2 regions of the Runella sp. R5_40 genome follow, and region 1 is predicted to be linked to the other one. Evidence: riboswitches for the same ligand, from Rfam matches in the RefSeq annotation. Region 1 holds a riboswitch; the other holds the start of a gene.
What was found. A riboswitch is a leader RNA that binds a small molecule or an ion and turns the genes downstream of it on or off. The one in region 1 is predicted to bind thiamine pyrophosphate.
Positions count from the first base shown of each region.

Region 2: another riboswitch for thiamine pyrophosphate. It lies ahead of AC23N5_RS06370 (TonB-dependent receptor); the one in region 1 lies ahead of AC23N5_RS30310 (class I SAM-dependent methyltransferase).

Region 1 is NZ_JBYFCH010000037.1:33,676-49,928, reverse strand. It holds gene AC23N5_RS30320 (CE1 family esterase) at 245-1,162, opposite strand; gene AC23N5_RS30315 (DinB family protein) at 1,336-1,836, shown strand; TPP riboswitch at 1,896-1,986, shown strand; gene AC23N5_RS30310 (class I SAM-dependent methyltransferase) at 2,092-2,817, shown strand; gene AC23N5_RS30305 (AIR synthase family protein) at 2,820-3,872, shown strand; gene AC23N5_RS30300 (thiamine phosphate synthase) at 3,869-4,507, shown strand; gene AC23N5_RS30295 (Trm112 family protein) at 4,485-4,763, shown strand; gene AC23N5_RS30290 (Crp/Fnr family transcriptional regulator) at 4,747-5,331, opposite strand; gene AC23N5_RS30285 (SDR family oxidoreductase) at 5,338-6,360, opposite strand; gene AC23N5_RS30280 (MFS transporter) at 6,457-7,194, shown strand; gene AC23N5_RS30275 (NAD(P)/FAD-dependent oxidoreductase) at 7,284-8,444, opposite strand; gene AC23N5_RS30270 (2Fe-2S iron-sulfur cluster-binding protein) at 8,455-8,775, opposite strand; gene AC23N5_RS30265 (four helix bundle protein) at 8,868-9,236, opposite strand; gene AC23N5_RS30260 (SDR family NAD(P)-dependent oxidoreductase) at 9,314-10,081, opposite strand; gene AC23N5_RS30255 (HD domain-containing protein) at 10,110-10,709, opposite strand; gene AC23N5_RS30250 (aldehyde dehydrogenase family protein) at 10,971-12,398, opposite strand; gene AC23N5_RS30245 (HD domain-containing protein) at 12,403-12,990, opposite strand; gene AC23N5_RS30240 (PEP-utilizing enzyme) at 13,087-14,901, opposite strand; gene AC23N5_RS30235 (PEP/pyruvate-binding domain-containing protein) at 15,026-16,099, opposite strand; gene AC23N5_RS30230 (cytochrome P450) at 16,124-16,253, opposite strand, start outside.
Region 2 is NZ_JBYFCH010000002.1:370,877-387,129, reverse strand. It holds gene AC23N5_RS06370 (TonB-dependent receptor) at 1-2,379, opposite strand, end outside; TPP riboswitch at 2,370-2,465, opposite strand; gene AC23N5_RS06365 (phosphatase PAP2 family protein) at 2,528-3,124, opposite strand; gene AC23N5_RS06360 (DUF58 domain-containing protein) at 3,218-4,087, opposite strand; gene AC23N5_RS06355 (DUF4296 domain-containing protein) at 4,133-4,492, shown strand; gene AC23N5_RS06350 (hypothetical protein) at 4,570-5,118, shown strand; gene AC23N5_RS06345 (ExbD/TolR family protein) at 5,136-5,528, opposite strand; gene AC23N5_RS06340 (MotA/TolQ/ExbB proton channel family protein) at 5,551-6,231, opposite strand; gene AC23N5_RS06335 (NUDIX hydrolase) at 6,443-7,204, shown strand; gene AC23N5_RS06330 (hypothetical protein) at 7,252-7,734, opposite strand; gene ggt (gamma-glutamyltransferase) at 7,952-9,712, shown strand; gene AC23N5_RS06320 (alpha/beta fold hydrolase) at 9,789-10,511, shown strand; gene AC23N5_RS06315 (hypothetical protein) at 10,578-11,150, opposite strand; gene AC23N5_RS06310 (TVP38/TMEM64 family protein) at 11,177-11,866, opposite strand; gene dnaN (DNA polymerase III subunit beta) at 11,870-12,994, opposite strand; gene aroC (chorismate synthase) at 13,046-14,131, opposite strand; gene AC23N5_RS06295 (BatD family protein) at 14,131-15,540, opposite strand; gene AC23N5_RS06290 (hypothetical protein) at 15,661-15,870, shown strand; gene AC23N5_RS06285 (M3 family metallopeptidase) at 15,908-16,253, opposite strand, start outside.

The sequences.
Region 1 (16,253 bases):
ATCACCAGCAAAAATATGACAAAAATTATACTCGCACGCTTGCATAAACCATAGAAATCCGTGCGGTTAACCGTTACCCGTTAATTGTTATCCGTTCAAAATCAATGAATTGCATTAATGCAAATACCCCAAAACTTTTGGTCTGCTACTTAACATAGAGATTCAATTTTAGACCCACAAGGGCAAATTTGCCTCTTGCCTATTTGCCTCTTGCCTTTTGTCTCTTGCCTTTTGTCTCTTGCCCTCACGGCAATTGGTAACGTTGAAAGAACTCCCAAATGACATCGTTGGCGTTGATGGCAGTGGAAGGGTCATCGGCGGCGACGCGACTTTTAACACCCCCAGGCCAGGAATGCCCCCCGTCGTTGGTAAAATAAAACTCGATGGTACTGTTGGTGCAATTGCTCCATTTGGTGAGCGTATAATTGGGGAAAGTGTTGACCGTTTTGCTAGTTGAAGCGCAACCGTCGTTTTTTACCCAAGCTGAAAGGCCGTCGGCGACGGGCGGGAAGTAATACCCAAAAATCCCCGTGCCACCTTCGTAGGGAACTTTGGCATCAAGTTTGGAATGAATGTGCAAAATCGGAACGGGGCGCGTTGGCTGGCAGGTAGTAGTGGTGGCCAATGTTCCTGCGACGGGAGCAATGGCGGCAATTTTGTTGGAAAGCTCACACGCAAGGCGGTAACACATCATGGCGCCGTTTGACATACCCGTGGCATAGACTTTTTTTGGGTTGATGTTGGGGTATTTTTTTATCAATTCATCAATCAGAACACCGATAAATTTTACATCGTCAATGTTTTTCTCCACGGCGTAGTCGCAGCACGTACCTGCATTCCAGGTGCGTGCCCCCAAGATTCCGTCGCTTTGTACGCCATCGGGATAGACAATGGCAAATTGAGCCGCGTTGGCTTTATCTGTCAATAAATAATCACTTTCCATTTGCGAACCTCTCCCACCACCGCCGTGTAGGGCGATGACCAGTGGAACGTCGTTGGATTGGTCGTAATTGGGAGGAAGATTGATTAAATAAAAGCGGTTTCGGCCATCTACGGTCAATGTCCCTTCGGTGCGACGAAGGGTAGGCTCGGCGGGCTGTGTGGGCTGGCAAGCAAGGGCAAAAACGAGGAAAATTCCCAAAATAATAGATAAAGTTTTCATGGAGGTTGAAAGACTGTTTAATGGTGAAGGTGTTGCGGGTTAGATGCGAAGACAGGGCGAAAGTTTAAACTGTGCCCCTAAAAAAGCTACTGACATAGGGTTGTCATAGGCTGTCCCGACCTTTGTGTTGTTCAAAAAACAAAAAGAAAGTTTACCAAAAAAACACAACAACCATGAAAACATTACTTAATTTATTACTGGCCGAATTAGAAGATGAAAGTATCGGTACTCGCAAAATGTTGGCACTTGTTCCTGCCGACAAAGGCGACTGGAAACCACACGCTAAAAGTATGCCTTTGAAGGAGTTAGGAGAACACGTAGCGGATTTACCAACGTGGATAACATTGGCTTTCACTACAGACGAATTAGATTTTGCCAAGAACCCCTACAACCCACATCATTGCAATGGCGGTGAAGAACTCGTTGCCTATTTTGATAAAAACTTGGCAGAAGCAAAAGCTCACTTTGCCCAACATGAGGACGTTATGCTTGAAGAGCGTTGGCAGTTAAAAAATGGCGATGTGGTATATATGGACATCAGCAAGTACGAAACCATTCGCCATACTTTTGGCCAAATGATTCACCACCGTGCGCAGTTGGGCGTCTATCTTCGTTTGCTTGACATTCCGATTCCAGGCGTCTATGGCCCAAGTGCCGACGAGATGGGCGCGTAGTTCAACTATTTTTGCCAAACTGTTGATACTTTAAAATTCCTCCCTACTTTTGTGCTCATATTTCATGCACGGGGTGCTGTAAAAAGCTGAGATGATACCCGAGAACCTGAACTGGTTAGGACCAGCGGAGGAATGCAGGAGACAAAAGACGTAGGAGAACTAGCCCCATCGTAAGAGGGGTATTCATACTGGTTTTGAAACCTCATTTCGAGCATTCGGTGCAGAAATGAGGTTTTATTTTTTAATCCAACTCGTATGAATGAAGAACTTCAATTGAGCGAAAAAAGCCTTGTCAATCCTCCACTGCGCAACTGGCAAGGCCGCAAAGAGTGGTTTTTTAACCGCGAACACACCGACACGTACGAACTTTGGTACGAAGGCCGTTACAAACGTGCCGAAGTTTGGCAGAAGAAAATCATGGGACGGTTTGTCACCTCCGATACTCGCATCAAGACCTTGCTCGAATTTGGCTGCGGCACGGGGCGCTTCACCCGTTGGTGGAAAGAAATCGGCATTGAAGCCGCTGGGGGCGACATTTCTCCCTTTATGCTCGGGCAAGCAGTTCATCTTTTTGGGGGAAATTTGGTGTGGGCCGACTCCCATTTTATGCCGTTCAAAAATCATACCTTCGATTGCCTCGCATTTATCACGACTTTTGAATACTACCGCGACCCCGTGCAGGTAATCCGTGAAGCGGCGCGCGTGGCCAAATACGGCATTGCGTTTGGCATGATGAACCGCAATTCGCCCAAAGTCGTCCGCCGACGAGTGCAAGAAGCTTTTGGCAAAAACCCCTTTTACGTTACCGCAACGTTTTACACTCCTACCCTGCTTACCCAAAAAATCAACGAGGCGCTGGAGGGACGGAGCTATACAATTGAATGGCAAGCAACGGGGCTTCCTGAGTGGTTTCCTGTGCAAGAATGGCACGTTCCGTACGGCGATTTCTTTGGTTTATTTGTCAAATTCAACGATGTGTAGTGATGGAAAACGCGGGCAAAATCAACGAAGAATACTTCAAACAAGTCATTTTACCCAACAGTGGTTTTCGGCGAAAAGAAGTGCTCGTCGGGCCGAATTTTGGCGTGGACGTGGCATTGATTGATTTGCTAGACGGCCGAGCAATAGCACTTACGAGCGACCCGCTCAGCCTTATCCCGACCTTGGGACTGCAAGAATCGGCTTGGCTATCGGTGCATTTGATGGCCAACGACATCGCGACCACGAGTTTTTCGCCCCAGTATTTGCAAACAGTGTTGAACCTCCCAACCAGCATCACCGACGCTCAGTTTCGGGAATATTGGCAGCACATCGACCACTTTAGTCAGCAAATTGGGGTGGCCATTACGGGAGGTCATACGGGAAGTATTGAAGGACAAAATTCAACGATTGCGGGCGGTGGAACGATGATTACCATTGCTCCCAAAGATCAAATATTGACCTCCAACAACGCGCAAGCGGGGGATTTGATTGTGATGACCAAACAGTGCGCCATGTCGTCGGTGGCGATTTTGGCCTTGTCTTTTCCCGAAACGGTCAAACAGCGATTGGGCACAGAAATAGCCCAGAAAGCCAGCGATTTGTTTTACCAAACCTCAGTTTTGACAGAAGCGGAGGTAGTTCGACAACTCAATGAAAAACAGCGGGTTGTCAACGCCATGCACGACGTCACTGAAGGCGGTGTGCTGGGGGCGGTGCTTGAAATGTCGGTAGCGAGTGGGCTTGGCGTGGAGGTAAACGATGAAAAAATTCCGCGTACTGCTGTAGAAATGGCGGTTTGTGAGCTGTTTGCACTTGACCCTCGCTATTGCATTGGGGCAGGTTCTATGATACTTTCGGTAAGGCCAGCCCACGAAACAGCGGTGGTTCAAGCGTTAGTTGAGCAGGGACTTCCAGCAACCGTAATTGGTAAGTTTGTCGCCTCTTCTGAAGGACGTACTATTATCGAAGATGAACAAAGACAAACCTTGCCTTATTTTGAAACAGACCCGTATTGGGCGGCATTTTTTGGGGCATATCACAAAGGCTGGAAATGAAAAAAAGCATCTATCTAATTGCCGACCCAAGCCTCAACACATCGCTTTTGCTCCAAAAAATTGAGCAAGCGCTACGGGGCGGTTTGTTTGCGGTTCAACTTTGGCATAACTGGCGGGGTGTTTCAGCTCCACTTGCGGTGATTCAGCAAGTGCATGAATTGACCCGAGCATCTCACGTACCTTTGTTTTTGAATGAAGGATTGGCGTATCTAAAATGGAGGAGTTTCGAGGGAATTCACCTCGACAAACCCAATGAAACACTTCCCGCCTTAAAAAAACAACGCCCCGATTTACTGTGGGGAATGACCTGTTCTAACTGCGTTGAAGAATTACAATGGGCCGAACAGCATTCGCTTGATTATATTTCTTATTGCTCCGTTTTTCCGTCCAAAACAAGTACGAGTTGCGCGTTAGTCACCTCCGAAACCATCCAAAATACCCGTCAATTTTACCAAGGAAAGGTATTTTTAGCGGGGGGAATCAATGAATTGACCTTACCGCGTTTGCACTCGTTGCCTTTCGACGGAATCGCCTTGGTTTCGGCCATTATGGGGACGTCAAGTCCTGCCGAGGCTGTTTTGAATTACCATTCACTTTTAAATCAACCCACCGATGACAACCCATTTTCTCTCTAAGTTGTGTTGCCCATTTGATAAAAGCGACCTTCATTTACAAGTTTTTACCGAAAAAGAACCAGACCTTATTCACGAAGGATTACTGACTTGCCCAACTTGTAACCGACTGTATCCCATTATCCACGGAGTACCCATTTTGATTCCTGACAATTATCGCGAAGCCCAATTGGAACAACCTTTTTTTGTAAAATGGGAAAGTCAATTGAGCCTCGAAGCGAAAGAAAAAGCAACGCAGCAACTCAAGGGCGTTCTTTAGTAGCTAACTCCTTGCGGATTCTGCTCAATGATTGCGGGGTTATTTTGAGGTAAGAAGCGACGTATTGTTGTGGAACTTGGAGCAAAATTTCGGGATAACGTTTTTGTAACTCAAGGTATTTGTCCATAGCCGTGCCATAGTTCAGGAAGTCATTGTCTTTGATTTTGGTAAGAAATGTGGCTTCAATAATGGTTTTGGTAAAAATATAAAAATTAGGAATGGTCTCATTAAATATTTCCCAGTTTTTGCGTCTGATTACCAAAACTTTCGCAGGTGTCACTGCTTGAATGGCATTTTCACAAGGAGTTAAATTGTAGAAGCTCTCCAAGTCGGCATAAAATTGATTAGGGCGAACAAAATACTTAGTAATTTCTTCGCCCTGATTTCCAGTATCATAACTACGTAAAATACCCTCATCCACAAACATAATTTCGTGCGCAACGGCTCCGAATTCGAGAAAATATTCTCCTGTTTTGAGGGTTTTTAAGTGGACGTGGTTGAGCACTTGCTGGATGCTATCATCGCCCAGAATTCCACCAAATTGAAGGGCTGACTTGAGTTTATTCATACTATTCTATTGGACTATCCCAAGTTTTAAAACACTTTCAGCGCAGGCAAGTACAGCTTCTCGGTTAGTGCGGGGGCGCCATCCAAGTTCGTTGATTGCTTTTGAATTATTGATTTTTCGTTCGACGCCTAAATCTACTAAAATGGGCTGGAGGGTTTTGTCAAACAGTGAAAAAAGTTGCACCACAAAATTGGGTAATAGAAACGAAGGAATCCTTCGACGAGGATAGGCAGTTTTTAAAAGCTGAGCCACTTCTTTGAACGAAATAAATCCTGCTGAACCCGCGTAACGTTGATGAGCCGCTTGGGGTTTTTCCATGGCTAAAATCAGTAACTCAGCGACCGAACGCACGTCCACCATATCGAAACCAATAGCAGGTAAAGCTGGCATGGTTCCGTCCAATGCTTTGATGACAATGTTTGCAGAAGTTCCAAAGTCTTCTTCTAACACAGGGCCTAAAATTGCCCCAGGAAGAACCGTCGTAAGTTCTAAGCCCGATTTGTCGGTTTTTATGTACTCCCACGCGGCCTTTTCTGCAATGGTTTTACTTCGGAAATAAGGAGTGGTATCTGCCAAATTGGAGACGTCTGTCCATGTATTTTCGTCAAGAACAACGTTTTTGTCATTTTTTGCTCTTCCATACAAAATAGCTGAAGAAGAGGACGTTAACACAACTCGTTTAACACCGTTTTTTGAGGCAGCTTTCAGAATATTGAGAACACCGTTTTTAGCAGGCTCTATTAGTTCCTCATCGTTTTTGGGTAACTCTCTTGGAAACGGTGATGCAATGTGTTGTACGTAATCCATTCCTTTGGTAAGTAGCATCCACACTTTTTCGTTACTCAAATCCGCTTCCGCAAAACTCAGTAAATGGGTATTGGCAGTGTGCTGACCAATGACAGCTTTGATGGCGTCGGCACGTTGGAGGCTACGGAGCGTCCCTACGACTTCGTAGCCTTTTTCGAGTAGTTGAATGGCCGTATGCGACCCTAAGAAACCTGTTATTCCAGTGACTAATACTTTTTTCATGGCGATTACTTTTGTTTTAGGCAAAAGTAGGGATGCCCAAAATCACTGCAATTACCAAATGGTAAGAAATGATGGAAGTAATTGGGTATTGATATTATGCTACCAGCCTTTGCGGAAGTTCGACGCCATTTTGCCGTCGGAAACGACGTTGCCCAAACCGACAGGTTGGTTACTTTTTTCTTTATGGGGCAAATTATGCAAATTGTATTTGGCTACCTCACCGACAAAATGGGAAGATTGCCTATCCTACGGTTTGGAATTATCCTCTACATTGTGAGCGGATTCGCCACGGTCTATGCGCCCAGTTTGAATTGGATGTTTTTCTTTCGGTTTATTTCAGGCATGGGAGCCGCGGCAGTATTTATGACTTCTATCGCTTCTGTTCGCGACCGATATGCGGGCGACGAAATGGCCAGAGTCATGTCTCTAGTGCTAACCTTGTTTTTATTCACGCCCGTCATTGCGCCGTCGCTCGGGGCGGTGATTTTAAGTTATTATTCGTGGAAATTAGCGACAGCATCGGTGTTGCTTGGGGGTGTGCTGTTGTTGGGAAATCCTCCACCGATGGTCTATCTCTTTGTGATGATAGCGCTATTGATGGCGTTCACTACCGCTGGTGACCCCAATAGTGGGGCGTTAGCCCTAGAGTTTATGGGTGAAAATGCAGGTTTGGCAGCCGCAGTTGACGGCACTATCTTCTTTTTTATTGGTTCAGGAATTGGAGCCGTCATTAGTAGTCAGTTGACCAACGGCGTTTTACCATTGGCGATTGGAGCGGTTGTTGCTAGTTTGATTTCGGTGATTTTGGTTTTTGGGGATACTGCTAAAAAATAAGGACACATTGCTTTTTAACGGTTCCCCCGCCGAACTCGCTAAAGAATAAAAACGCAGATGCGCGCGGATTGTGAGGGGTTGGTTATCAATCAGGATGTTATCAATTTGAGGGTTGCGTCTTCCACTTGTTCCTTGGTGGGAGTGATACCCGCTTGAATCAATTTGCGAGCTGCCAAGTGATCAGCAGGGCGATTTAGAGAATCTACCGCCACCAGTTTATTTTCTTTAAAGTAAAAAATAGAAAACTTATTAGCCACTAAATCTCCTCGAAAGGCGTACGAATCGTAGTCCGAATTGATGCCTGCCATTTGCAATTTAAGGTCAAACTGATTGGTCCAAAACCACGGTACGGCATCATACGGCTGCGTCTTTTCACAAATATGCGCTGCCGCTATTTTGGCTTGATCCACTGCATTTTGCACCGACTCCAAACGACACTGTTTTCCTGCGAAACGGTTGTAATGACTCGCACAGTCGCCAATGGCATAGACGTTGGAAACGGAAGTTTGTTGATACTCATTGACCAAAACCCCATTTTGACACTCAATACCTGCCTCCTGGGCAAGTTCTTGGTTTGGAACAACCCCAATCCCCACGACGACCAAATCAAACTCAGCCAATGCTTCCGCCGAAACAGTGGCATTTAACTGTACATTTACGCCCATTTCTTGGTGCTTTTTGAGAAACACTTCCGACAAAACGGGCGGCAATACGCGTGCCATAAGTCGATTTTGCACCTCCAAAACTGTCACCTGCTTACCAGCTTCAGCAGCACTAGCAGCTACTTCTAATCCGATAAAACCACCACCTACTACGGCTACACTTTCTACAACATCAAGGGCTAATTTCAGTTGTTGAGCATCGCTCATACTTCTTAAATACAGCGCATTGGAGGCAATAGCCTTCGGAAGTTCCCGATTACGAGCACCCGTGGCAAGTATCAAATAGTCGTACTCAAATGTATGTCCAGTTGATGAGGTTACGGTCTGGTTATGAAGCTGAATTGCTTCTATTTTTTCCCCAACAATTACCTCAATGTGATGTTCGGCGTAGTAATTGGCATTCCGAAATAGTAGGTTCTCAACGGTTTGTTTACCATTAAGAAAACCTTTTGACAATGGAGGTTTCTGATACGGCAAATGCGCTTCATCGGCAATCAATTGTATCGTTCCTTCAAAGCCCATTTCGCGCAAAGAAGTAGCCGCTTGGACACCTCCATGCCCTGCTCCGATGATAACCACTTTTTTCATGTTAAAAACGCTATTGTACTGAAGGAATACGAACAATCAAGCCATCTACTTTTGGGGTTGCCCGCACTTGACATCCCAAGCGACTATTCGGCCGTCGCTCGGCCGTAGCGCTATCTAGCATTTCGTTTTCTTCTTCCTCCATTTCAGGCAATTGGCTCAAAAACGCATCATCGACATAGATATGGCAAGTGGCACACATGCAGGAGCCGCCACATTCGGCGACGATACCGTTTACACCATTTTGTACAGCGCCTTCCATAAGGCTAGCTCCCAAGGGCAAATCATACGTCTTTGCCGTTCCGTTCGGTTCAATGTAAGTAATGTGAGGCATAGGGATTAATTTGATTTACGATTATTTCGACTTGCGATTATTTCGATTTTGCGAAAATCAATTATAGTTAAGTTCAAAATTATTATCTTTTGTTAGTCGGTACCTTTGCTTTTTTTCTTTCGAAGGGTGCGCAACGATGCTACAACCATGGATAGTATTTCATTAGTCTCTCGCATCAAGTCAGCTATCCTTTCTCGCGGCACTAAGTTTGATTCAGTTACAAGTTCGAGCCAGTAGAGTGTTTCATCTGCTTCTTCTTCAACAATTTTAAGCTTATTTATCATGTCTGCCAGCGATTTTGCCCTACAAACAGCTCGATAATTTGCTCCTACTGACGAGGATGAGCGAATGAGTTGTTTACCATAAATATCTGCACTCCTACTCGAAGGAAGGGCGTCAGCTAATCGTCCAATCCGAAGAGCTAGCTTTTGGGTTCTTGCTTTAAATTCGTCAGCTTTCATGCGATTTAATTAATTTGATTAATAAATAAGACTACTAAAATAATCGAATTAATCGTAAATCGTATAATCGTTTTAATCTAAAGGAACTGTTTCCCTCCGTCCACCACAATGGTTTGGCCCGTGACAAAATCAGAGGCCGACGAGGCGAGGTAAAGGGCTGTCCCTACAATATCCTCGGCCGTAGAAGAACGTTTAATTGCGCCACGTTCCACGCCGTATTTCTGCGCATTTTCAATCAAATTTAAACTAGCATCGGTCAACGTAAATCCTGGAGCAATCGCGTTGACGGTGATGTTAAACTCGCCTAATTCTTTGGCCATCGACCGCGTTAACCCAATCACGCCCCCTTTGGAGGCCACATAATGTGACCACATGGGCGAACCACTCATGACCGTTGCCGATGAAATATTGATTATTTTACCCGTACTCATTTCGCTATTGGCCGTACTTGCCCGATGCTCCTGAATCATGTGCTTTGCAACGGCTTTGGTACACAACCACGCCCCTTTTAGGTTTACATTCATGACCAAGTCCCACTCAGCGACGGTAATTTCATAGAATGGCTTTCGTTGAATGGTGGCATAAATCGCGGCGTTGTTGACCAACACATCTATTCTCCCCCATTTTTCTATGACCGTACGAGCCATTTGTTCCGTTGAGGCTTCATCGGCTACGTCCACTTTCAGCGCCAAGGCATCTTCTCCCACCATGGCCGCCGTTTCTTCGGCTCCTGCAAGATTCAAGTCACAGACAGCTACTTTTGCCCCAGCACTGGCAAATCCCAACGCGAAAGCACGTCCTAATCCTCCTGCGGCTCCTGTAATAATGACTACTTTCTCTTTCATGCTAATTTCTTTTTAATGGCTCTGGGTTTTACAATTCACCTTCTTTAAAGGCTAATTCTATGCGTTCTGCATCTAGCATGGACTTGGCCATGCGTTTCCCAAAATCGGTCAGCAAAGTCGGGAAGACGTAGTTTTGTAAAATCTCGTGAACTTCCGCTCGCGTAATGCCAAACCACCCTTGAATGATGGTAATCCCGCCCGATGAGTAACGCCACAATTTGTCGGCATCTTTCATCACGGCGTCGTTCAATGAGCGGGCTACAGACGTGGTATCATGCCCATCTATGATTTGAGCAACTGCTTCGATGCGAGTTGTATCAAACCCTGCCTCCATCATTATTTCTTTGGCTACTTTTACCCCTTCCACTTCGTGAAGTCGTTGGATTTCGGGGTATTTTGCTCCTGGACCAAATGCTAATAAAAGTTTGTCCTGAGGGACTTTTGACCAACCCGTATCGTGTAGCAAAATGGCAGGCAGGACGATTTCTGCCTCTGCTTCTGGGTAATAATCAAGCAGTTGTTTGGCAAAAGTCATCGCTACCAACGTATGAACATCGTTTGAACGAACGTTGAGGTGAGGCTTAGCTGCTTGCCATAACGTACTGTATTGGCCTAACAAATCACTCATTTTTGGTTTATTTTAATGGTTCTTGTGTGTGTGAAGGGTTTCTCAAAACCCGAGCGTCGCAATCAAGGTCGGGTTTTGAGAAACCCTCCGCACGGGACACGGATTCTCTACACACACCATACGTCGCAATCAGGGTCGGGTTTTGAGAAACCCTCCGCACGGGACACGGATTCTTTACATACACAACACACGTCGCAGTCAGAGTCGGGTTTTGAGAAACCCTCCGCATGGCACGAAACCCTCGACACGACAGGCACGTTGCTAATAATTAAGATAAATCGTTTTTAACTCCGTGTAAGCTTCCAAACCGTAATGTCCTTTTTCGCGACCAACACCGCTTTGTTTTACTCCTCCAAAAGGAACATCTTGGTACGAACGGTGAATGTTATTAACCCACACCGAACCTGCTTCCAACTCCTCTGCTATGCGTAATCCTGTTCCCAATTGTTGGGAAAAAACATAAGCGGCTAATCCATAGTCAGAATCATTGGCGAGCGAAATAGCTTCGTCGATGGTCGAAAATTTCATGACACCGACCACGGGACCAAAGGTTTCTTCGGTCATAATTTTCATGCCATGGTTAGCATCTGCTATAACCGTGGGAGGGAAAAACCAACCTCGGTCGTACATTTCTCCCGTCAGGCGTTTTCCACCTGTTCGTACGGTAGCTCCTTTGTTAAGCGCATCTGCAACTTGAAGTTCGCTGTTTTGGTAAATTTTTTGGTTCACCAAGGGTCCCATGTCCACGCCATCAAAAGGAAATCCAACCTTGATTTTTTGGGTCAATTTTACTATTTGTTCAACAAACTGCTCATAAATGGTTGCATGAACATACATCCGATTCACTCGGTAACAAAATTGTCCGCTGTTGGCAAAAGCGTGTTTGACAATGGCAGGGCAAGCTATCGCCAAATCGGCATCTTCGCAGACAATCACGGGCGACTGCCCACCGAGTTCGAGCGTAATTCGTTTGTTGAGGCTTGCCGCTAATGCCCCTATTCGTTTTCCCGTTGCAGTTCCGCCCGTAAAAGCGACTTTTGACGTAATAGGATGTTCAATCAAAGCATTCCCAATTTCGTGGCCATAGCCCGTAATGACGTTCAATACGCCTTCTGGATAACCCGCCTCTTTAAACAACTCCGCAAGTCGCAAGGTGGAAAGAGGGGTATCCTCGGAAGGTTTGGCCACTACCGTACAACCCACAGGCAGCGCTGCCCCAATTTTCATACAAAGGAGCGTAATTGGATAGTTAAAGGGCGTTATAGACACCACTACGCCAATGGGTTCACGTACGACCAGTGCCTTTTCTCCTTCCAAATTATGAAGCGGAATTTCTCCTTTGAGACGTAAGGCTTCTTCGGCATAAAAATCCAGCAGGTCGGCACTACGGCCTATTTCATGAATACAACCTGCTATGGGTCGCCCAAGTTCGTTGGCTAAAATACCACCAAGTTCCGTGGCATTTTTACGCATCAGTTGGGCCACCGCATGTTGTAATTTGACCCGCTGGGCCGTCGGTTGTTTTTTCCATTGTCGAAATGCTTTTTGGGCACTTTCTAACGCAAAATTCACGTCCAACCCATTCCCTCGGGCGCACCTTCCCACGACCTCGGCGGTACATGGGTTTAAAACCTCAATGTACTGCCCAGAGTCAGGAACGTGGTCATTATTATTGATGAAGTGATTCATATGTTTAAAGTATCTCGCAAAGCAACATTTTACGGGTTTCGGCTAAATCTGCTTGGGCCATTTCGACCGATTCTGGCAAATCTAACAGCGGAATGATGTCGCGTTCGAGGCGATTGGCGTAAAGCGTGGGCGTTAGTTTAAACCAATCAGCCGCTACACTCACACCCACTACGTGAAAGCGCCACAGCTTGTCGGCATCCCGAACGATTTTATCTTCCAACGATTTGGCAAAACTCCGTGTATCGTGTCCGTCGATGATTTCAGCTACTTTTTTTATAAATGCCTCCTCATAACCCAGTCCTTTTAGCACTCCTTCCGACAAGCGTACGCCCTCTGATTCGTGCAGATACCGAACGTCGCTTTGCATAAAGTTTTCTGACTGAAACCCTTTTTTAAAAATATCATCTTCGTCGATGGAATACCAACCGATGTCGTGAAGAATGATACCCGCCGCCACTAAATCGGCATCGGCGTCGGGATAATACTCCAACAATCGGAGGGCATACGCAAACGAAAGCGGAATATGGACGTCGTTTTTACGAACGCGCATATACGTTTCCGCAGCCTTGAAGATAAGAGCGTATTTTGTCATAACAATTTCAAAAGGTATTGAAAACGAATGGGCAAATGTCTTACTATTGGCCATTTTTTATTCACCCATTCGTCATTCGATGATTCGTCATTCCTATCAAGCTGCTTCTACAATCAGCACTTCGCCGCTTGAACCATTTACTTTGATTAAGTCGCCCGTTTTGATGGCCGTACTTGCCGACCCCGTCCCCGTTACGGCTGGCAGTCCATACTCACGGCACACAATGGCTGCGTGCGACATCATTCCGCCAATATCAGTCACCGTTGCTTTGATTTTCCCAAAAACAGGAGCCCAACTAGGTGCCGTCACACGGGTGACTAAGATTTCACCTTCCACGAGTTGGTCAAGGTCTTCGGCTGAGGTGATCACCCGCGCTCTTCCTTCTACTACCCCTGGCGACGCCGCCATGCCTTTGAGCGAGCTTGTATCGTCGCTTCCACCTAGCCAACTTTGAACGCTTTCGGTGGTAATACCCCACAACATAATCGTGAAAGGCTCCGTAATCACCGCTGGAGGTTCGTTATAGGCTGGTTTTGGAGGGGCTGTCGCCAACGCTGCCAAAATTCCCTTGCGGCGTTCGATTTCTTGGGGCAAATAATCGGGGCCAATGTACGGCACGCCAATCGCCCACGCATTACCATAGTCGAAGATAATTTGCCATATTTCCTCCCGACGGAAGTAGAAAATATCCTCCAAATCGCTCCAAAAACCCGCCTGTTGGAAAATAGCACTAAGCTCGCGCATTTTGCGCCAAAATACGCCCAACGACCAGTGTTCAATGTAAAAATTATGGTTTTCAACGTACGGAAACACCAAACGTGCCAAGCCTAACTTCCCTTCAAAAGCCGCAATGGCTTCATCATTGGGGAGCAAATCGCGGTATTCTTCGGTGATGCGCTCTCTTTCTGCCGCAATGGCTTCGGTAGGGCGGTCGATGTTCTCACCTTTGAGCAAACGACCTGTATAGGTTTTTAAGTACCCAAAAGGAATATCAAGGTGGTCGCGCCAGTACTTGTCTGACGAATACATCCCGTTGCCAGAGGTAAAATTAAACCACGGATTTTTTGCTGCCTCCCAAGCAGCCAACCATTGTTGCCCATTTTCGCTCGTTGCAAGTGCGGACAAAGCATCATTGACGTCGTTTTCTAACACCACCGCCGATACATTCAATTCGATGGCCAACTTGGCTAATTTGCGAATCTCTTCGTCGGGGCGGAACAAATCCACTTCAATCCCTTGCACCATTTTTGCTACGGCCAAATCAGGAATATTTGGGAAAGATTCTTTACAAAAACCAAAGAAGTCTAAGTATGCGGCATAACCCAAGTTCAAAAACTCGAAGTGGTACATACACACTTCATAACACAGCTCAATAAGGCGATTGTAATTTTGAGATAGTTGCAAACTTGGGTCGGTTCCTACTCCCCCTTTTACGTCTTCGATGGAAATTACGTCGGGAAGTGGCTCAAATTTGAGCGTTTCCATGTCTTTAATCACTCGTTGAACTTTCTGATGCCAATTATCCAACAAGTCGTTCCAATTCATAAAGTAATGCCCCGCACGCTCCAAAAACTGTGGCACTCGGTCGCCTATCAATTCGGGAGACACCCCTACTGGACTCATGTAGCAATAGCCATTGTGAATCTTAAAATCCACACCATTGGCAGGCGGAATCAGCCATTGACGCGTATTGTAAGCCCCCAAACAGCGAACAAAAAATTCGACCGTAATGGCATCAAAAGGTTTAAAAACGTTAGGCCAGTGCTGAGAATCACAAAAGAAAAACTTGGCTTCTTCGCGTTCTTTGAGGTTGTCGTGAAACAACATGTAGTAGGGATACAACTCCCTCCACCCTTCCGAACCCGCTGGTGCTTTATCGTCGTAGGGACTAATGAACTTGGTTGCTGACATTGGTTTGATTGATTAAAGTGGTTTAAGAATGGACTTTTTAAATGAGGAATGATCCGAGTGACGAATTACGAATGATGACAATTCGTCACTCGTTATTCAAATAATTCGTCATTCATTACTCGTTCTATTTTTTGCTTGCCAAAGGGTTGATGAGGCTTCCTACTAAGCCTTCCATGCCCATTTTGAAAGCAGGAGCAGTGGTGTTTTTTTTCTGCGACCAAACCGTTTCTGGACGGCTTTGAAGTAGCGTAAAATTTTGTCCTTCAGGCAAATCGGCATCAATGGCCCACTCAATATCCTGCGGGCATTTGTAGTGTTTTTCAATGATTTTAGCCATTCGGCACACTTCCTTTACCTCTGATTCGGTAAGCGAAGGCTGCGAGGCACGGTCCTCTGGGACTTCACGAGTTAGCACTTTTCGGCTCACTTTATCAGGGACGTGTTCGATGTGTTTGTGTTGGATATTGGCCTTCACAATGTGCATCATTACTTTGTCAACCAAGTAGTTATCGGGCGTCACTTCTCCCGACACCACGGCTTCACCCAAGCCCCAAGCGGCGTCGATGGCAATGGTGGAGCGGTCGCCATTGGTGGGGTTGAGCGTCATGGCAACGCCAGCGGTACGGGCATTCACCATTTTCTGAACCACTACACTCATCAGCACTTCGTTTTCGACGATTTTTTGGTCACGGCGGTAGTTGATGGCCCGAGAGGTAAACAAGCTTGCCCAACATTTACGAACGTGTTCCAAAACCGCCTCCTCTCCCACTACCCACAAATAAGTATCTTGTTGTCCCGCAAAACTCGCATCGGGAAGGTCTTCGGCCGTAGCACTCGACCGAACCGCCACGGGCAAATCATCGTTTGCGTTACATAGTTCACACAACGCTCGGTACGACTGCCTGATGCTCTCGGCAACCTCAGCAGGCAGCTCAGACGCAATGATGAGTTGGCGAATTTGGGCCGAAATAGCATCCAATTCGGACACTTTCTCAAAAGGAATCGAAGCTACTTTTTGGAAAATAGTTTCGCCGTGCCCACTATCATGCAAAAAGGCTTCATAGGCATGAGTAGTCACACAAAAACCGATGGGTACGGGCAGGTTGGCGCAGGTCATACTGGCTAAACTCGCCCCTTTGCCACCCAGCAAAACGTAGTCGTTGGGAGTGGCGTCCTTGAAGAAAAGGGTATGTTTCATTTACTTGCGAATTGTCCTTTTAACTTACCATTCAACTTCCAGCGCAATGGGTGCGCGGAACGATGTATTGAAAGCAAATTCAAATGTCTGATTGGGTTTGAGTTGGAGTTGCGGAAAGCGTTTTGTCAGCTCCTCCAGTACGATTTTAAACTCT
Region 2 (16,253 bases), on a different contig from region 1:
TCCACCATAGACGTAGCTATAGGTGTAGCCGTTTGATTCGTACAATTCATTTAAAACGTTGTTGGCCAACGCACTTATCGTGATTTCGTTGAGCCATTTAGGCTTGATGCGATATACCAAACGCAAATCGTTGGTAAAGTATGCTTCCAATCGACGAGCCTCGTTAGAGGTGTTGTCGAGGTACTGCTTGCCTACATATTTGCTTAACAACGCCAATTCAAGATTTTTGGCAGGTGTAAAGACCAACTGACTTCCTACCACGACGTTGGGCGAGAAAGCGATGGTTGAGTTGCCGTGATTCGTTACTTGATAGCCGCCGTTTTCGTCATCGTAGTTGATGACGTATTCAGTGAAATTCTTGATTTTGTTGCGGCTAAATGTCGCGTTTAGGTTCCATTTCCATTGCTTGTGAAGTTGAGCGCCTGCTTCTAGCTCAATCCCTGCGCGGTAACTTTCGGGAACGTTGATTTTGATGGGATTACCCACGTCGTTCAATTGTCCAGAAACCACCAATTGGTTCTTGTAATTCATGTAGTACCCGCCAATCGAGCCCGCTACCCGACCTTTCTGAAAACGATAGCCTAGTTCCAAATCTTGCAACGTCTCAGGTTTGGGTTGGATTTGTTGTGTTGACTCGGTAAAGTCATCGCGGTTGGGTTCGCGGTGGGCAATGCTAAACGAAGCAAAAGCTGTGCTGCTTTCCGATACTTGGTATGTCAAGCCTGCTTTAGGGTTAAAGAAGTTGTAATTAACGTCGTGATTTTGCTGACGACGCTGGTTATCGTCTCCTTTTACAAAATAGCCAATCGTGCGTAGTTGGGCATCGCCAAATACGTTGAGTTTGTCGGTAAGTTGGTAATATACTTTTCCGTACAAGTTAAAGTCCGTTTTTAGCCCAACGTTTTCATAGTAACGCTGACGAATGGCGCTGGTACTGGCGTAGCGTGCCCAAATAACTTCTCCAAAGTGGTTGCCGTCGTATTGGTTCCAACCTCCACCGATGTTGGCGGTAAGCTTTTTGAAACTGTTGTAATCCAATGAAAAGGTTGTTCCGTAAAATGAGTTGTCCAACCAACGACGACGTACCAAATCGCTCCGACTAATGGTTTGACCTCCTACCACAACGTTGGGTAATTTATAGTTGCTCAGTTTATCGTTGTCACGGAATTGCTCATAAAAACCGTGTCCTTTCACCATAAAACCATTGAGGTTAAATGTCCAGTTTTTAGAAAGTGTATGCGACGAAATCAACTGATAGTGATCTTGTTGGTAGTTGTCCACTTGGTTGTCGTAGAGGTACAAATTGTACGTACGGCTGTTGGAATTAAGCAAATTTTGGGCGTCGCGGTCGTTAAGGCCGTTGCGGTCGATGTAGGCCAAAATCCCTTCGCGATCGCCTTTAAGGCGGGCTTCGGGAGTTCCTTCCCACGCTTGGTAGGTGATTTCTCGCCCTGAAAAAACATTGAAACGGACAGAACTCTTTTTACCAAAATAAGCCCCCGACAAGTAAAACGATTTCAAGTCGGATTTGGCGCGGTCGATAAAGCCATCGGAGGTGATTTTCGACAAACGAGCATCTATCGTAAAATGGTTGTTGATAAGACCCGTTCCTGCCAATACGGTATGCTTGAAGGTGTTAAACGAACCCGCCGAGTTGTTGATTTCGGCGTAGGCTTCTTTTCTAAATTCGTTGGTGTTGACGTTGACGGTGGCCCCAAAAGCGGCAGCCCCGTTGGTGGATGTTCCCACACCGCGCTGGATTTGTACGCTACTTACCGACGAGCCAAAGTCGGGCATGTTGACCCAAAATGTCCCTTGACTTTCGGCATCATTGTACGGAATTCCGTTGATAGTCACGTTAATACGCGTTGCATCCGTTCCTCTGATGCGCATTCCTGTGTAGCCAACTCCCGCACCTGCGTCGGAAGTAGTGACAAGCGACGGCGTGAAGTTGAGCAAAATAGGCAGGTCTTGCCCGAGGTTTTGTTTGCTGAGTTCAAGTTTGCCAACATTTGTAAAAGCCACTGCCGATTTCGCGTTGGCACGAGTCGCACTGATGACGACTTCGTCTGCGTTGAAAGTGCTACGTTGCAGTTTAATCACTTTGTCAACGTCCTGAACTTTGATAAAATTAGCTTCATAGCCAACGTACGAAACCTCCAATAAATCAGTGTCTTTAGGTAAATCTTTGAGAGAGAACTCGCCTTTTTCGTTTGTTACCGTTCCCCTAAAACTTCCTGCCCGAACCGTAGCTCCTGGCAAAGGTTTTCCGTCTTCCGCGTCAACGATTTTGCCCGAAACGCTAAGTTGGGCGAGTGCAGGCACGCAAAGCAACACTCCCGTTGCTAGGGCCAAAAACCAAGATGTAAATTTTCGCATTGTAACTTCCCTCCGCTGGCATTACCCAGATCAGGTTTTAGGGTATGATCTCAGCCCGTCATTTTGGGGCACCCCTTTTTGAGATATGCTTTTGCGCAAAAGCAACGCAAAGGTAAGCGCATAACTTAGAAAAATGCAAATCTGAACGTTATTTTGCTTTCCGACGTAGCCATTTTTGTTGAATTTTGTACGTCAACCACGCACTTGCGGCTCCTGTGACCGCTCCTGCCAAGACATCACTGGGGTAGTGAAGTCCCAGTCTCATGCGCGAATACCCCACGGCACTGGCCCAAGCGTAGGCAGGAACCGCTACGTACCATTTTGGGTAATGTAAAGTCAGGGTAGTAGCGGCGTTGAAGGCCGTTGTAGCGTGCCCCGAGGGGAACGAATAGTTGAGGTCTTCTTCTGGAATGCGCGCGGTAAATCGTTGGGGTTCAGCAACGAATGGTCGTTCTCGCAATACAATTCGTTTGGTAATTTGGGTAATAGAACTGGCCACGACAAAACTCCCCAATGCGTGCCAGCCGTGTTGTTGTAAGGTTTTGTTTTTGGTGGCAAAACCAGAGGCTAAATAAACCACAGGAAGGCCGAGCCCGATGGGCGTAGTGGTAGAAGAAATGAATTTCTCAAACCGAACGTCGGCAGGCTGTGGCGAACCATATACTTGTTCCAAAAGGCGAGAATCAAGCGTCTGGGCGTGGAGCTGGGAGGCAATTAGCCAACAAAATAAAAAGAGCTTTTTCAACTAATGTGGTGTTTAGGAGAGACTTTCCAAGTTTATTTTCGAGAACTTGGAAAGTCTCGTTTGGCGATGAATGATAGACTTTCCAAGTTTAAATTATCGTTGTCGTCGGACTTTAAAGAGTTTTACCAGCGGCCCAACGTAGTCCGCTTTGGAATCGATACCGACGTAATTGATGTCGTTTTGCCGAGAAAATTGTTCCATTTTTTGCCCCAATTGTGAAAACTCGTGGCGTATCCGTTTCCGAAACCAAGGCGAAGAGGTGTTCACCCACGTAGTTTTATTGGTTTCGGGGTCACGCATCGGGATGATACCCAAAGGGGGCAAATTCGTTTCGCGTTGGTCGCGCAGGTGAATCATCACCAAATCGTGTTTACGAGCAAGGGCACGCAAGCTGTGTTCGTAGTTGGTGTCAATAAAGTCAGAAATGAAAATGACAACACTTCGGCGTTTCAGTACGTTAAGTGTAAATAAAATGCCGTCGGCAAGGTTGGTTTTGGTCGATTGGGGCTTCAGTTTGTAAAGTTCCGTAATGAACTGATAACCGTGTTTCATGCCGTTGGAGGGGCGAATGTATTTTTCTTTTTGGTCAGAAAAACACAACAATCCCACGTGACTAGCCTCCTGAATGGCTGACAACGCCAACACCCCGCAAATCTCTTTGGCCGTATTGAGTTTTGACTGGGTGGCGTCGCCTACTTGCTGTGAGCCACTGACATCGAGCAGGAAAAAAACCGTTTGTTCTTTCTCTTCGCGAAAGATTTTTACAAACGTCCCGTGGCCTTTGGCCGACACGTTCCAGTCAATCGTCCGAACGTCGTCGCCGTATTGGTATTCGCGAAGGTCGGTAAATTCCAGACCAGACCCCTTAAAAACCGAACGGAAACTGCCTCGCATGTCGGCATTGACCGCTTTGCGAATCCGAATTTCGTACTGGCGAATCTTCGTTATAAATTGCTCAATCATTCGTAATTTTGTCGCTGTAACTGTTCAAAAATACAAAAATCGGCCATGATACCTCGCCTTTTATTTTCTTTTTTGCTGCTTGGAGCTTTGCTTTCTGGGTGCAAAGACGAACCCCAAGTTCCCGAAGGGACGCTTTCGGAAGAGAAAATGTCACAAATCTTGACCGATATTCACTTGTTAGAAGCAAGAATTGGGCGGCTCAACATGCCTTCGCTCGATTCCTCTACGGTAATTACGGAGTATTTGAAAAGCAAAATTTTTAAGAAATACGGGACAGATTCCGTGGCGTACAACCGCAGTTATAAATTCTATTCTACCAATCCAGCCTTTATGGAGCGTATCTACGGTGAGATTGTGAAGGAGTTAGAGAAACGACAGAAAATGAAAAATTACAAAGGAATATAACTTCAGAAGTAAGCTTCCCGAAAGTCTGAAACTTTCGGGAAGTTCACATTCTATAAACAGTTAAAGAGAGTTAGCAGATGGCGCTGGAAGACGAATTGAAGAGGGCTATTGTTGCCATGCCCCAAAAAGAAAAAGACAAACTCTTGTTGCGTTTGGTGGCAAAAGATGATATGCTGGTCAAACGGTTGGAGTTTGAATTGATAGAACAAGGAGATACCGTTCAGGAGCGCCGCGACGACATCAAACGACGGATTCTGAAAGTAGCCAAAATGACCCACGATAGTCCAGGTTGGATGATGATGGACATGCGGACTTTTAGCGGGGACATAAGCCAGCATATTAAGATTACAAAAGATAAATACGGCGAAATTGAACTGACGATTTATTTGTTGCTCACGTTCTTTGAGTATCAGTCCGAGATGTTACGCGTTCATAACAGTAAAAGCGATTCGTGTGCGGAGTACATTGCGAAGAAGGCCGACAGTTTGATGAAAAAACTGGCCAAATTTGACACGGATTATTACGTGGACTTTGAACGAGATGTGCAGCAGCTACTCGATTATATACACAGCCACTGCCCCAGAAACTACGCGCGAACGCTAGATATCCCGAAGCAGTGGCCGTAAAGCTTTAAATCTGGCACTTATTTTTTGACCGCCATCACCATTTTGATGTCGAGTTTGGCACCGATGGCCAACACATCTACCAGGTCTTGCACCGAAACCGTTTGATCCACTTGTAGAATGACCGTTTTATCTTCTACACCGTTAAAAATAGCGGCGAGTTGGGTCTCTAGTTGGTCTTTGGCAACGGGGTTGCGGTCGATAAAATAGTTCTTTTCAGAATCGACCGCCACGGTGGTTTGTTTTTTCTGCATTTGTTGGGCCGCCGACGCCTTGGGCAACATGAGCTTAATGACGTTGGGGTTGACCATGGTCGAAATAATGAGGAAGAACAACATCAAGAAAAACATGATGTCGTTCAAAGAATGGGTAAATACCTCGGGGGCAAATTTACTTTTACGGCGTATTTTCATGATAGCAATGCGTTTGACAAAATTAGCGAGTGATTGGCTTTTGCAACACATCCAAGAAATCAAACGCGCCTGATTGCAATTTAAGGGCAATGCGGTCGATTTTCATGTTCAACAAGTGATAGCCCATGTAGGCAATCAAACCCACAATCAAACCTGCTCCCGATGTTACCATTTTTTCGTACATACCGCTTGCTACGGTGCTGATATTGAAGTCGTTTGATTGAGAAATGCTGTAGAAAATATTGATGATACCCGAAATCGTTCCGACGAACCCTAACATGGGTGCAATACCTGCCACAACCCCCAAATAGGAAAGGTTGCCTTCAAGGCGAGACAACTCGATTTGGCTGGCGTTTTCGATGGTGCTTTCGATGTCTTTGATCGAATAACCGATGCGGCCAATGGCTCTTTCAAAAATACGACCTGCTGCTGAACGTTGATTACGACAAAGCGATTCGGCCGATTTGATGTTTCCCTGTTGAATAAAATCCTTTAAATTATCAATAAAGCTTTCGTCGAGTTTGCCGTTGGCGTTGATGGCGAGCCAGCGTTCAATGATCAAAAACAACGTCAGGAAAAACATGATGAGGAGGGGAATCATTACCCAACCACCTTTCATTACTAAATCAAATAGAGAAATTCCTTGTGCGGAGGCTGCGGTAGCTACGGAGTCAACGGCGGTTTGCGCTTGAAGTAGGATCATTACTGTTGGTTTTTTGCTGTGTCAAAAACGGAATGGAATAGGAGAATATTGTTTAGTGGCATCAAATATACGAATTTCTAGCAGATGTGGCTTTTCCTGTACCGAAAGCCAATAAATAGCAGCCGTTAGGTGCAGTGATTGCTATGAAAAATACGGTATTTTTAAATTCATTGTAGCTTTTTAGGTCATCAACCTATTTGTACTCAGTTCCATGCTCGATTCGTTCCCCGCTCGTTCTGCCTCTTCGGCTATTGCACAATTCCGCGATGCCTCTGCTAGTCCTCATTACCACCAAGGGGAGGTTGGTTTACTCAATTCGGTCGATTGCGTCATTTTTGGATTTTACGGCACTGAGCTGCACGTGCTGTTGCACCGCTTTTTGTACGACCCATTCAAGGGCTATTGGGCGTTATTGGGCGGGTTTGTGCATCCTGAAGAAAACATTGATGACGCCGCGCGCAATACCGTAGAGCGTCTCACGGGGCTTGATAATGTCTATATGGAGCAGGTATATACCTTTGGAGCGGTGTATCGCGTGCCTACCGAGCGCGTAATAACGACCTGCTACTATGCCCTCATCGAAGTAGAGCCAACCTTGCCCAAGTTGTCACACGAGTATGGCGCTACTTGGCATCCTATTTCCCAAATACCGCAGCTTGACTTGGTCTATGACCACCTCCAGATGTTTCAAAAAGCCCTCGAACAGCTCCGCCGCAAGGTGCGTTACCAGCCAATTGGGTTTGAGCTTTTGCCTGATAAATTTACCATGCTTGAGCTGCGAAATCTCTACGAGTCGATTTTGGGACGGCCGTTAGATAAACGAAATTTTAGCAAAAAGATTCTGAACATGAACCTGTTACAGAAATTAAAAGAGAAGCAGAAAGGGACGTCGCGGAGAGGAGCGTATTTTTTTCGTTTTGATGAAAAGCGTTATCAAGAATTAGCCGCTAAAGGTTTTTTATTTGAGATTTAGCCGCTAATTCTATCTAACACATTGTGCTTGCAGCGGGCGGTTTGTTTTTAGCAAAACAGTTGGCCCCAGTTGTCTTGAATGTCGTTGGCCTTGTCAAACGAGGCAACCCATTGAATAAAAAGCAATCGAAAATCTTCGATGGCTTCGCGTAATACTTCAAGGTAATGTACTTCCTTGAAATCCATCATTTCAAGGCCATAGGTGTGAGCTTCTAAGCTCCGTGCGTGAATTTTAACAAGAACAGCATTTTCCATTCGTAGGCTGTACAAATCAGCCCCTTCCGCTGCCGCAATTTTTGCGCGAATCAAGGCAGCATCCTGAAAAATGGTCTCGCGGTAGTGATCCATGAAACAACCGTCGTCTTCAATAAGAGACATAAGTGAATCTACAATTTTGTAGATTTCACGGGCTTGTTTCATAATGGGAAGGCTCTCTACGCGGCTTCTTTCTTGTTCATAGTTGTGTTTAGCTTCCTCAGGGTCGAAGTTCTCTTCAAAACTGAAGTTTTCATCATCGTTAAAGTTAGACATGCTTATGTTGTGGAGTAGGGTTATTAACTTGCAATTTGTAAAACTTTTCGTTTGGAAGCAAAATTGATGTAGATTAAGACAGATTAAAATTTGCGGTCAGAAGGGTAAATTTCTCAAAAGCCATTGAGAGGCTATTTTTACGGAACGGGAAGGCCTACTATCAGTAATAAAATACTTTTTGTAACTTGAAACCCGAAATATTCACCTTAGCACTTCTATGAACAAACTTTCCTATTTTTTGGTAGCAGCTACCTTCGTTAGCTCACTTTCTTTGGCACAAGATGTGAAAGAAAGTAAAGGGTTTTACCAGTTCCTGACCGAAGACCCAACTCAAAAGCCTTTTTATTCTGACCGACAAGGAGTTATCGCCTCAAATGGCATGGTGGCATCAGCGCATCCAGAAGCCTCTAGGGTAGGGGTTGAAATTTTAAAAATCGGTGGAAATGCCGCCGATGCCGCCGTTGCGGTTCAGTTTGCCTTGGCAGTGGTGCATCCTGCGGCTGGAAACATCGGCGGTGGGGGCTTTTTTGTGTATCGCACCAAAAAAGGCAAAAACTATACCCTTGATTTTCGGGAAAAAGCCCCGCTCAAAGGCCATAAAGACATGTACCTCGATGCCGACGGGAATGTTATCCAAGGTCTAAGCTTGTCGGGACACTTGGCAAGTGGTGTACCTGGGTCGGTGGACGGAATGGTGGAAGTCCACAAAAAGTTTGGGAAACTTGCGTGGGCTACGTTGCTCCAACCTGCCATTGATTTGGCCGAAAAGGGAGTTGTGCTGACCGTAAAAGAGGCTACGGGACTTAACCGAATTAAAAATGACCTTAAAAAACTAAATACTGATACGACGTATTTCCGCCGACCTGATGGAAAAGATTGGGTAGAAGGAGATTTGTTGGTTCAAAAAGACCTTGGACAAACCCTGCGCCGTATTCAACAAAAAGGCCGTGCTGGATTTTATGAAGGTGAAACGGCGGCTTTGTTAGTGGCCGAAATGGAGCGAGGCAAAGGCATTATTTCGGCTGAAGACCTTCTTCAATACCATGCTACTTGGCGTGAACCTTTAGTGGGGAACTTTAAAGATTATAAGTTGATTACGATGCCGCCCGTATCGAGTGGGGGAGTGGCGTTGTTGCAATTGATGAAGTTTGTTCAGCCATATCCACTCAAGCGTTGGGGCTGGCATTCCGATTCTACGATTCAGGTAATGATTGAAGCCGAACGTCGCGTGTATGCCGACCGAGCCAAGTTTTTGGGAGACCCTGATTTTGTAAAGGTGCCTATCAAAGAATTGACATCAGACGAATATTTAAAAAATCGCTGGAAGGATTTTACGTTTAACAAAGCAACCAACAGCAAAGAAATTGACGGGGGGCTTATTCCTGGTTATGAAAGCTTAGAAACAACGCACTTTTCGATTGTGGACAAGGAAGGGAATGCGGTATCCATCACGACAACCCTTAATGGAGGCTATGGAAGTCGGGTTATTGTAAAAGGAGGTGGCTTTTTGATGAACAACGAAATGGATGATTTTAGCATCAAACCTGGCGTTCCAAATATGTTTGGCCTGATTGGCAACGAAGCCAATGCCATTGCGCCCAGCAAACGAATGCTTTCATCAATGACGCCGACGATTTTGGAGAAAAACAAAAAACTGTACATGGTGGTAGGAACTCCAGGTGGCTCAACGATTATCACGTCGGTGTTTCAAACGATTTTGAATGTCATTGAACATGGTATGACCATGCAGCAGGCCGTCAATGCCTACAAGTTTCACCACCAATGGCTGCCCGACAAAACGACGTTTGAAAATGGCGCGTTTACGGAGTCGGTCATAAAACGTTTGCAGGAAAAAGGGTATATTCTTGAAATGCAACGAAATACCATTGGCCGAATGGATTGCATTTTAATCCGTCCCGACGGGACATTGGAAGGTGGTTCTGACCCGCGTGGCGATGATACGAGCATCGGATACTAATCATTCTAATCCTCATTCTAAACCTTACAGGTTTCCAAAACCTGTAAGGTTTGTCCACGGACATGGCCCCAAAGTTATGTTCGCCTTCCACGGCATTGGCCAAGACCACCGTTGTTTTCTTCCCTTGGTCGAAGTTTTAAAAGACCAATATACCTTTTACCTATTTGACTTGCCTTTTCACGGCCAAAGCCCTGCCCTGACGGATGAAAAACTGTCGATGGAGGCGTGGAAAGCGTACATCGACGAAGTATTGTCGGAGCAAAGTATTGAGCGATTTTCGGTGATGGGTTTTAGTATGGGTGGAAAGTTTGCCTTAGCGACGCTTCAGCTGTTGGCTCCTCAGATAGAATCGTGTTGGTTACTAGCTCCTGACGGCATCACCGAAAGCCCGTGGTACCGTTTGGCAACGCGCTTTTGGGGGACAAAAAAGCTGTTCTCTTTTTTTGTTCATAACCTCTCTTCCTTCAAAACCTTGGCAGATGTCTTGATAAAAGTGGGTTTAGTGAACAAAAGTGCCGTCAAATTTGCTGAATCCACACTCGCAACTCCCGCCCAACGTGAGCGAGTCTATCGTTCGTGGATTGGTTTCAGTACGATTCGCCCCGATTGTGCGCTGATTGCGGAATTGGCAAAAAAGTATGACGTAGATGTACGGATTTTCTTGGGAAAGTACGATGCTCTTTTGCCACAAAAATACATTTTACCCCTCACCAAACGCCTCCCTTCTATCCCTGTAGTGGTATTATCCACAGGCCATCATCGACTTGTGGATAAAGTAGCGGAGTGGTGGAAAAGCTAGCCATTCCAAGTTTTCAAAACTTGGAATGGCTTGTCTAAAAAGTTTTCAAAACTTGGTACGCCTCGCCTAACGGACTTTTTTAAGGCTATTTTTTACCTTCCAGTGATAATTAATGCCCAATTTAAGATAAGGGGTCTTGTTGATAGGAAGGGTTTCAATTCGGCCTTTGAGAAGGGGGCGAACGTAGCAAAAATCAAGGGACACAGAGGTGCCTACAAAATGCGTGAGCCCAAGGGTAAATGAACTTCCTAAGTTCCATCGGTTACTTTGATTCTTTAACGCAACTGCTGTTGACGTGAACCGATATACATCGAATGCACCTTGTAAGAAAAATTGCCATTTGGCATCGTCAAATAGATACCGTCGGACAAACGGTGAAACGATTCCTTTGTTTTGGACATATTCATCGGGAGATAGAAACGTATTGAGAAGTGTTTGGCTTCTGTAGGAAGGCGGAAGAGAAGCCCCTACGAGCCATTTTTGACGCAAAAAATAGCCCACTTGGGGGCTATGACGGAACGAAATCTCGTTTTTAGAGGCGTGAATACTTTCGTGATAGCCTAGTAAAATTCCTTTTTTACTTTGGGCAAAGAGATAACCACTGATTAGGAGAAAGATGCAAATAGCTACAGTTTTCATTGGCAAAGAGGTTTGCTCTTTAACGCTCAATAATCGCTAGTAGTATCTTGTTGATTTTTAGGAGCAACTACTCGAAGCAATCCAACGACGGAAAGAATGACCAAGCCAATGATGATAACTCTACTTTCAAGTCCTTGGTTGGGGTTTTGAAGGAGTTGTTTGATTTGTTGGGCTTCCATCCCGACCCACACCGCAAGCGCCGTGCGGGGAATCATGCCTAAAAACCCTCCCCAAATGATGTTCCGAAAGCGTAGCCCCATCAACGCAAACATGAGATTGGTAAGGGCAAAAGGCAAGACAGGCGAAAGTTTGGTGAAAAATACAAAGCGAATTTCATCCCCGTGGATGCGTTGGAGAAAACGCGCTACTTTGGGAAACTGCGACAAATAACGTAACAAACTATCGCGGTTAAGGCGCTGCACGAAGGCGTACACCAGCGCGATAGCGGCGAGGTTTAGCAAGATCAATGGTAACAACGCAATCCAACCTAGAAAATACCCAAAAACAAAGGCCAAAAGGGTAGGAGGTGTGAGAGCCAAGGCACAAGCCAACGCGCATACCAACGACGCAATGAACCACTCGGTCGCGCTAAAACTCCGAATGTAACCCTCGTTCTGAACGAGCCACCAACCTACCGCCGAACTGGTAATGAAAGGCAGTACGGTCAAAAAAAATGCCGAGAGACTCGGCATTAGTAATTCTTTTGATGATTTCATCCCTTATGCGTAGGTATTGAGCATCACTGGCATCACGAGCATCAAAATCTCTTCGTCGTCTTCTTTTTCGAGCGGAACAACGATACCTGCGCGGTTGGGCGCCGACAACTCAAACGACAAGGAGTTTGAGTTAACGTTGTTGAGCATTTCAATCAAAAACTTCGCGTTGAATCCAATTTCCATTTCGTCGCCATTGTACTCACAAAGCAAACGCTCGTTGGCTTCGTTTGAGTAATCCAAGTCTTCGGCCGAAATGACCAATTCATTTGGAGGGGTCAATTTAAGACGGATTTGGTGCGTCGTGCGGTTTGAATAAATCGAAATACGACGGAGTGAGTTTAAGATTTCGCCGCGACTGATGGTCAGCACGTTCGGGTTATTGGTTGGGATGGCGTTTTCGTAATCAGGGAAACGCTCGTCAATCAACCGACAAATCATTTTGATATTGGCAAAGCTAAAAAACGCGTTCGATTGGCTAAACTCTGCTTTGACAGGAACGTTGTCAGGCAACGATGACTTGAGCAAGTTGAGTGCTTTGCGCGGAATAATCATGGTTGTATCCACGGCCGATTTAACATCAAAGCGGCGGTAGCGAATCAAACGGTGGCCGTCGGTTGCTACAAACGTTGCGTGGTTGGCGCCTAGTTGCAAAAATACCCCCGTCATCGCAGGACGAAGTTCGTCGGTGCTAGTAGCGAAAATGGTATTTACAATGGCACTCATGAGGGAGGTAGAAGACAGCTCTACCGAAAAGGCGCGGTTGACCGATGGAATCTTAGGGAAATCAATCGGATTTTCGCCCGAGAGTTTATAGCGGCCGTTTTCAGACACGATTTCAATTCCAAACGTATCACTATCTACTTTGATGGAAATGGGCTGTTCTGGAAGACCACGTAAAGTATCTAAAAGTAATTTAGCAGGTATGGCAATCGCTCCTTTGTCCGATGACTCTACTTGGATTTCGGTAATCATTACGGTCTGTAAATCAGAGGCCGTAACGGTAAGCGAACCACCGTCGAGTTGGAATAAAAAATTCTCAAGAATCGGTACGATAGGGTTGGTTGAAACGACGCCGTTGATTGCGGCAAGTTGCTTTAGCAATACGGACGACGATACGGTAAATTTCATAGCAAAATGTACGTTTAATAAACAACAAATTTACGATAAAGTAGCATACTATCAAAAATTATGCCTAACGCTTTTATCGCGTAGATAAAAGTCAACCAGCACCAGCGCGGCCATGGCTTCGACAATCGGTACGGCCCGTGGCAGCACGCATGGGTCGTGGCGGCCTTTACCCTGAACCGTAATAGATTCACCGTTTTGATCCACACTTTCTTGGTCTTGCATAATGGTCGCGACGGGTTTAAAAGCCACGCGGAAGAAAATGTCTTCGCCGTTGGAAATTCCCCCTTGAATTCCTCCCGAATGATTGGTACGGGTACGAACGCGACCCGTTTCGTCTGTATAAAAAGCATCGTTGTGGGCCGAGCCTTGCAGTTCTACGCCAGCAAAACCGCTGCCGTATTCAAAGCCTTTGACGGCGTTGATGCTCAACATCGCCTTGCCCAATTCCGCATGAAGTTTGTCAAAAACGGGTTCTCCCCAACCTACGGGCGCGCCTGCGACGACACAACTGACCACACCGCCAATCGAATCTCCTTGTTTGCGAATGTCGTCGATGTAATCAAACATCGTTTGAGCCATTTCAGGGTCGGGGCAGCGTACGGCGTTGGTATCGGTAAGCGACAAGTCGAGTTCGTGGTATTCTTTGTCGAGTTTGAGTTTTCCTACTTGCGATACGTACGCCTGTACATCGACGCCGAGGTCTTTCAGGACCAATTTGGCCAGCGCACCTGCGGCTACGCGGGCGGCTGTTTCGCGGGCCGAACTGCGCCCTCCACCGCGATAATCGCGAACGCCGTATTTGGTTTGGTAGGTAAAGTCAGCGTGAGAAGGACGAAACTGCTGGGAAATGTGCGAGTAATCCTTACTACGTTGGTCTTCGTTCCAAATCATCATGGCAATCGGAGTGCCTGTTGTTTTGTCTTCAAAAACGCCCGACAATACCTGCACGGTATCGGCTTCGCGGCGCTGGGTAGTGATGCGCGACTGGCCTGGTTTGCGGCGGTCGAGTTCTTGCTGGATAAAAGCCAAGTCGAAAGGAACACCCGCTGGGCAGCCTTCAACAACTACGCCGATGGCGGCGCCGTGTGATTCGCCAAAAGTGGCTATTTTGAAAAGTTTTCCGTAGGTACTACTCATTATTTCCGAAAGATAAGAAACATACTTATTAACATAAGGACGACCAAAACGTTGGCCACATTGCGAATGATTTTTTGGTAGTCAAACACAAACTTGGTGGTGTCCCAGTGTTCAATTCCGTTATAAATCGACTCCACCGTTTCCCCCGCTAGTTGGGTATTTTGAATGTTTTTTCCCGTAATAACCAGCTTTAAGGTCGAGTGCAACGTGTCGTATTTTTGCTTTTGAGGATTAAAAAATACCCAAAAAATGTTGTTGCTCAGGTCAAAAGATCCGTTTTGTTTGGGGATGATTTGGTAACGAAATGTTTTTTCGCCCGCAATTTGCCCCTTTTTTCGCAAAATATTATCCTCTACATCGGGCGGATAAACATCAAACAGGGCTTTGTTGGTAAACGTAGGCTCTTGAATCGACTTGATATTGCCGTCGCCAATGATTTTAAAATCATAACGGTAGCTTTTGCCTGTTTCTAGTTGAGTCGTGCTAATTTTTTCTTCAAGCCGAAAATTTCCTACCAATACCTGATTGCGAAGCGGGTGAGTAGGCAGGGTTTGGACTTGGATTGACACGGGCCGAGACGAGAAACTCAGAAAGGAAGGCGTTTTTCCTTCCGACGGATTTTTGGCCATTACGCGCATTGTCAGCGTCACGGCTGGAATCCGAATGGCTTGATTATTAAGGGGGAAAAACGACGCTTGGTAAATGCGGTATTCGGTAAAAGCTTTGCCGCCAATCAGAATTGGAATGGCGGGAATCTCTTGGATGCCGAAATTTTCTTCCCAACAGTTGGTAGGTTTGAGGGCTTTAAGAATTTTTTCGAGTTGTTTTTCTACCTCAAAAAAATCCATTTCAGTAGCATTACTTTCCGAAACAAGCAGCGAAAGCCGTAGGTTGAACCCTTCTTCGACATATACTTTGCGTTTATCTACCCGTACCGACAAGAACGCGCCCGTAGTCGCTTCTTGGGCCAATTCGGAATCTATGGCCTCCGTTTCGTCAGCCGATTCTTCCGAATTGGCGGTTTTTCCTACTATCACCGACGTTCCTTCCGAACGTAATACCTGTTTATTCACCAAAATTTCGAGCGGCCCCGTGAAGAATGTTCCCGTTTTGATGGGGTAGTAGTTTTGGGAAATGGTGTAGGTGACAACGGTTTTTCCTCCAACTTTGCTTGTGAAGCTCGACCGCGAACTTTCTCGCTTTTGAAAGTTTTTGATGTTATCAGGAAACGAAATAAGCGGGATTGGGTCAATATCTGTGATTTTTACTGAGATGACAAAAGGTTCGTTAATACCTATCTCAGTCCCGCTAAATTCAACGGAAAAGGGGTTTTCGTCATTTTGCGCCCACGATGAAGATATAGTGCAAAAAAAAATTAAAAAAAGTATATATAAATTCCCCTGTTTCATCGTTATCTTTAATGCAAAATTAACACACTGGGCGTATAAAACCCCTAACCTTTGACGTTAATTTTGTGAAAGTACTTATTCCATCATTCTCTTAGCGTTCGTTAAAATCCTGTTATGATTATGGCAACTATGTTAGAGTTCATCAAAACCGTGCTTGTGAAAGTGAGTTTTGACAAGAAACTGTTTGAAAAAGAGTTACGTAAGGCATTAAAGGTGCTTTTGCCGGAAGATGTTAAGCAATTACGTGCTTGGTGCTATGAACGTTTTAGTGACAAGTACACCTTCATCCTTAATCAGTATTTTAGGAGGCGACGTTTGTCGCTTAACTAGCAAAAGAGCCGCTCTCGATCAGAGCGGCTCTTTTGTTTTATAAGGCTAACCCGTCGCGTTTTAGCATGGCGTTGGGTTTTGGTTCCCGACCTCTGAAACGCTTGTACAAGACCATTGGTTTTTCAGTACCTCCTTTTGAAAGGATATTGTCGCGGAACGATTTGGCAACGTCTTGGTTGAAAACGCCTTTCTCCTTAAAGGCTTCAAACGCATCAGCATCCAATACCGACGACCACATGTACGAATAGTACCCTGCTGAGTATCCTCCCGCAAAAATGTGCGAGAACGACGTACTCACCGCCGTACCAGGAACAATCGGATAAAGGTCGGTTTGCTCGGCTACTTTTTTCTCTACTTCAGCTACTGATGCACCTGTAGGTTCG